Regions from separate parts of the Shewanella sp. SR43-4 genome, predicted to be linked through region 2. Evidence: predicted binding sites of a transcription regulator. Region 2 holds the regulator's gene; the other holds the start of a gene.
What was found. The regulator LexA, encoded in region 2, represses DNA repair genes until DNA is damaged. The targets are predictions, from matches to a motif close to TACTGTATNNNNATACAGTA.

Region 1 (3,221 bases), on a different contig from region 2:
TAGCCATTGCAACGCTAATGGGTGCTATAGACGGGAAAATTGAAGAAGATATTACTAATATTAGTAAGTTATCATCAAGCACTGTAGCAAATTACATTGAAGCAATTAGTGATGAATCATTAATGGATGAAGAACTTGATGAATTTGTATTTTCGCACCCAGTAATGGAAGAAGAAAAAGAACTACAAGGCATGTTACTCGACATTATCGAAGCTAACCCAGAAATCACCAGCGAACTGGTTAAAGGTTTACGTAAAGAGATTATCGAAGCCGGTGTGTCTAATATTGGCATTAGTCTATAGGGGCTGACTCCGATACTGCCAATAAACAACCAAGCCTGATGTTATTCAGGCTTTTTATTGAGTGTCACGCCATGAAATTTTTTATCACAGTTTCATTTTTATCCAGCCTGATAAAAAACCGATAATTAGACCTTAATCGTTAGTTATCTGGTGCGAGTAGGCTCTTTCTTCGGGTTGAAGGCGGTAAGTGCATTTTTACTGAACTTGAAATATTGTCATCAGCAAAAGTATTACAGGTCAGTTTGAGCCAAAAGTAAAAAATAAACACTCGTTTAACTTTAGCCTAATTGCATCCTCCTAGCAAAACGCAGTAAAGTGACCATATTGTCATTTTGTTAAGGAATTGCGTGGGATGTCCAGTATTCTTACCCCGCTAATCGCTGTATTTATCATTATGCTGCTTGGCAGTATTGTACAAAAATTGAGATTTTTGCCAGCCGACACCGATCTGATCCTCAATCAATTTGTCTACTACATTGCCTTTCCGGCAATTTTACTGATTGTATTAGCTGAAACACGCATTGAAGACATTATTCAATGGGGCTTTATTGGTGGCTTTAGTTTGGCGATGGTCATTACCTATGCATTGGTGATTGCTGTGTCATTGTGGCGCAAACCTAAGCAGCAAGCCGTTGCGGCAATGCGCGCCTTAAATGCCACCTTTGGCAATACTGCATTTATTGGTATTCCATTACTGAGCTTATTATTTCCAGGTAACAAAATCGCCTTAGTTGCAGCTGCCATTGCCAGCTTACTGTCGGTGTTTATGTTTGCCTTTGCCTTGGTCTCTATTGAACTGGCCAGCCGTGACAAAAAATCAACTGATCATGCCATCGTCATCATGGCGAATGCACTATGCAAAAATCCGATTGTACTGGGCAGCGTCATTGGTATCAGCCTATCGGCATTGCATATTACCTTACCAGAGAGTCTGGCATTAGTACTGCATCAAATAGGCAATACCTCAAGCCCTTGTGCACTATTTGCCATCGGAATGGTACTTGCTAAAGCGTTACGACATCAATCGTTCGCAAAAATGTTCAGTCTCGGACTTATAATAGAACTCAGTTTCATTAACTTACTCAAGTTATTTGTTCAGCCCTTGATTGCCTTTGGATTACTCAAATTCTTTGGCGTAGAGCATCAACTACTGATTATGGGAGTACTTTTAGCAGCCTTACCAACGGCAGCAAGCGTATATCTATTGGCTGAACGATACCAAATTAATGCCAATGGAAGTGCTCAAGGGATTTTATATGGCACATTAATCACCTTTATCAGTTTGCCTATAATAGAAACACTTTTAAAATCCATTGCTTAATGTTCAACCGACTCTCGACGATAAAATAGTCAATAATAATTTTACCTCAACCACTTTACTGTATATAAAATCAGTATATACTGTTTATCAATACAGTGGTTTGGTCGTTTATTGACAGGAATTCATTATGCTTTGCCAACTCAGCATCAATAATTTTGCTATCGTGCGTTTTTTAGAACTCGATTTTAAAGCCGGTATGACAAGCATCACCGGCGAAACTGGTGCAGGTAAATCGATTGCAATCGATGCACTTGGGTTATGTCTTGGTAATCGTAGTGATGCCAATACTGTCAGACCTGGCGCCAGCAAAACCGAAGTGAGTGCAAGGTTTACCCTTGTCGATGTGCCTTTAGCTAAACGTTGGCTTGAAGATAGCGATCTCGATGCTGAAGATGAATGCATATTGCGTCGAACCATTAGCAGTGATGGCCGCTCAAGAGCCTACATTAATGGTAATCCAGTTCCTGTGACACAATTAAAAGCCATCGGCCAGTTATTGATTGGTATTCACGGCCAACATGCTCATCACGCTATGCTCAAAAGCGAACATCAATTAAACCTACTCGACAACTATGCAAATCACAGACTACTACTCGATAGTGTCAGTGCCAGCTACCAACGCTGCAAGCAAGTTGAAAACGAGCTGAAGGATCTTGAGCAAGCTCAGCATGAGCGTATTTCTCGTCAACAGTTACTCCAATATCAAGTTGAAGAGCTTAATGAATTCAACTTAGGCTTAGATGAGTTTGATGAAATAGAACAGGAACATAAACGCTTAGCCAATGGCACAGATCTAATTGAACGTTGCCAAGCGGGCTTGCATTTATTGACCGAAAATGATGATGCTAATATCGAATCACTACTCAATAAAGTAGCCACTATTGCTGATACGCTTCAAGGCTACGATGAATCACTTAGCCCGATTAGCACTATGATCAATGATGCATTAATCCAAGTACAAGAAAGCGCTAGCGAAATTGAGAGTTATTTAAGTAGTTTAGAGCTTGATCCTGAACATTTCGTCTATTTAGAAAAACGCCTATCAATGGCAATGCAATTGGCGCGCAAGCATCATGTGAGTGCTGACAAGCTAGCGCTACATCATCAAGCGCTTATGAGTGAATTAGCCGAACTTGCTGACGATGAAACTAAATTAGATGAAATAAGACAACAACTTGCAGACACCAGAAATGCTTATCTAACCAATGCACAAAAACTCAGCCAAAGCCGCAGCCGTTATGCCAAGGAATTAGATAAGTTAGTGACTCAATCTATTCATGAACTCAACATGCCTAAGGGTAAGTTTACCATTCAGATTAATCATAATCCGCACAACATTTCAGTTAATGGCTGCGATAACATTGAGTTTATGGTGACCACTAACCCAGGACAACCATTGCAACCGATCTCAAAAGTCGCCTCCGGCGGTGAGCTATCGCGCATTGGATTGGGGATTCAAGTGATCACGGCGAAAAAAGTTGCCACTCCAACATTAATATTTGATGAAGTTGATGTGGGTATTTCAGGTCCAACAGCCTCTGTCGTCGGACGCATGTTACGCAGTCTTGGCGAGTCGACCCAAGTGTTATGCGTCACCC
Region 2 (3,221 bases):
TGTCATTAAAAAACGCACTTTTTGGTTAATGGGCAGTACGAGTGGTTTATCGACTTCAAGAAGATAATGCTCTCCTTTAGCCTCTATGCCATCGATTTGATCTCTGGGGGTCGATAATGTGCTGTAAAATTCGATGTCTTTATCAAAATAGCTGTAATGCCATTTCCACTGCGACCCAGTAATTTTGATGGTGAGATCCGCATTGCTGGGGTCTTCCATGGCAATTAAGGTTTTAGTGGCTGGAATAGCCATGGCGATTAAGATGATGAAAGGAATGACGGTCCAAGCTATTTCCACTTTAGTACTTTCGTGAAAATTTGCCGCAACAGCGCCTTTTGATTTGCGATGGTAAATCATTGAATAAATCATGATCCCAAACACCACTAACCCAATGGCACAACAGATATAAAGTATCGTCATGTGGAGGCCATAAACCTTACCACTGATATCTGTCACGCCTTGAGTCATGTTGAGGGACATTTCTGATGCCCCAAGCGGAAGTGCTATAAACACCACCAGTAAACAATACCACCATTGCTTCACAAGACTGCTCCTCTGTTCATTGCAAATAGCAATTACAAAGAAAAGTCACACAGTAATTCTCTGCTCTATGCAAACTTTTCGGTTCCCGAAAAAAGTTTGATGACCTCAAAGTACCTTGGTGGCAGTAAACAGGTTGTTTACGGTTTTATTATTAGCGGTGCACCACGCTTGTACCTACTACTGAACTTATCAATATTGAGTTGGCTCATTTGTCTGAAAGTAATCTTAATCACTGTCATTCATGTCCAATTAAAGATGAATAATATTTCATCCTTGGGAACAACATTAGCTGTAGATTAAACATTGATCAAGATCACTTTGTTGGCTAATTGACTGAAAAAAGATGAAAAAAAAGCCCTGAATTCAATACAGGGCTTGGTAAGTAAGGGTTAATGCTTAGTGAAATGAGCAAAAATTACTTGTTCCATTTATTAATGTAGGGCTAACAAGTTGATGTTTGTGAGGTAAGTGAGCATTCACATCCTCAATTACCACACCTAAAGCCCGTGCACTTTTAGCCACAATTTCTAATCGACGACTATCACGAGCGTCAAGTGAGCTTGTCCAAGTGACGACAGCACTTGATGTTCCACTGGTAAGCGCTTTTTCCATCGCCCATAAGGTTTCGACTTCGTCTTTAGTGTGCACCAGTAAAATACGGTCCATTCTCACGCCAGCATTTGCCAGCATATGTTTATAGCCAATGTGTGGTGGGCTAATTAACACAATCCATCGACCTTGTTGGCTCAATGTGGCGAGTTGACTACACAACTGGCTCAACTCAGCTTCACCTTGGGTGACTGTTTGTAATGTGCGAATGGTTTGGTTGCCATGCAATTCTGTTTCAGCTAAATCTACCCATAAGCCTGGGTGACGTGGCGCGATGCCCATTAGTTTGTTCATAACCAATCTCCATTACGGATAACGCCAACGGCAAGCCCTTCGATGGTTAGGCTTTGGCAACTTAAATCAACTTTAATCGGGGTGTAATCGTCATTTTCTGCGTGCAGATAAATCACATTACCTTTTTGTTCAAATCGTTTTACGGTGACGTCATCATCAACACGCGCTACTACAACTTGGCCATTACGTGCTTGTTGCATTTTATGAACCGCGAGTAAATCGCCTTCTAAAATACCGATGTTCTTCATGCTGTCACCACGAACGCGCAACAGAAAGTCTGCGGCAGGTTTAAACATGCTCGGGTCGACTTGATAATACTGTTCAACGTGCTCTTGAGCCAAAATAGGCTCACCAGCTGCAACTTGTCCAATCAGAGGCAAACCGGTTTCAATCTGTTCTTCATGAGGTAAGCGAATACCTCGAGAGGTTCCAGGCATGATCTCGATAAAGCCTTTTTTGGCTAATGCTTTTAAATGCTCTTCGGCAGCATTAGCACTTTTAAAGCCAAGACGTTTCGCAATTTCAGCACGAGTGGGTGGCATACCTGTTTCGGCGATATTGTTTTTAATTAAGTCTAATATTTCTGCTTGGCGCGGCGTTAACGGTCTCATGATGATTCCTGTCTTTTTATACAGTGACTGTCATTATATACAGTGTTTGTGTTCGTGCAAGTATTAACCAACTATTTTTTGTGTTTTATTGGTTTTTTGTAACTTAAATTGATGTTTTTATTAGTTATTATATATTTTTTATCTTGCACTATGCCTTAAAGTGAGAGCTTACGCGTAAAGATAAGTCGGCCAGATAGTGTAAGCAGGGTGGTTTCTGGTATCCTATACGATAATATTACAATGGCTTATGTTGCGAAAATAACCATGTCAAAACCAGATTCAATATTTTTACAAGCATTAAAATGGGTTCAGAAATGGATGGTACAGACCATTGTGGTGCCCCATGATCCGTTTGATGACCTCAATATAGATCCGACCAAGCCCTTGGTTTATTTGATGAAAACGGAATCTATTAGTGATATTGCCGCCTTGAGCGAAATCACTGAAGGATTTGGTATGCCAAGTCCTTATGAGCCGTTACAGCTTGATGGTTTAAGAGTGCCTCGAGTGGTGTGTTTAGAGGGGCGTAAACCTCTATTTGGTAAACGTGAAAGTGGTGAGAAGTTCCTTAATTATTTTACCCGTTTATTATCGCTTCATAGTGAGAATGCTGACCTTGATATTCAATTAGTGCCAGTTTGTCTTTATTGGGGACGTACTCCTGGTAAGGAAGAAGACAGCATGACAGCGGCTGTTTTTGAAAGAGAAAACCCAACTTGGTTACGTAAGTGGCTGATGATTTTATTTTTAGGGCGACATAATTTTGTGCAGTTTTCTAATGCGTTATCGCTGCGCCATATGGCGGATGAGCACGGTACAGATAAAAGAATTGCGCATAAATTAACCCGTGTCGCGCGAGTGCATTTCCGTCGCCAACGTAAAGTTATGACAGGGCCACAATTACCTAATCGTCAAATGCTATTTGCCTCTTTATTAAAGTCAGATTCAATTAAAAAGGCTATTGAAGAAGAAGCGGTCAACAAAAAAGTATCTCCTGAAAAAGCCCGTGAAACTGCGATTGAATACCTCGATGAAATTGCCGCAGACTATTCAGATAGTTTAGTGCGCATTGCCGAGCGTTTTCTCACTTGGTTATGGAATAAATTATATAGCGGTATCAATATCAAAGGTGCTGAACAGGTAAGACAGCTTCACCATGATGGC

Region 1: the regulator LexA is predicted to act here: its motif matches at 1,702-1,721, upstream of recN (DNA repair protein RecN).

Annotation. Positions count from the first base shown of each region.
Region 1 covers NZ_JACJEB010000007.1:186,994-190,214, reverse strand. Annotated here, with positions in the region: gene H5123_RS10265 (YjaG family protein) at 1-302, shown strand, start outside; gene H5123_RS10260 (AEC family transporter) at 655-1,623, shown strand; gene recN (DNA repair protein RecN) at 1,751-3,221, shown strand, end outside.
Region 2 covers NZ_JACJEB010000006.1:97,348-100,568, forward strand. Annotated here, with positions in the region: gene coxB (cytochrome c oxidase subunit II) at 1-543, opposite strand, end outside; gene H5123_RS08520 (cell division inhibitor SulA) at 940-1,446, opposite strand; gene lexA (transcriptional repressor LexA) at 1,443-2,057, opposite strand; gene plsB (glycerol-3-phosphate 1-O-acyltransferase PlsB) at 2,322-3,221, shown strand, end outside.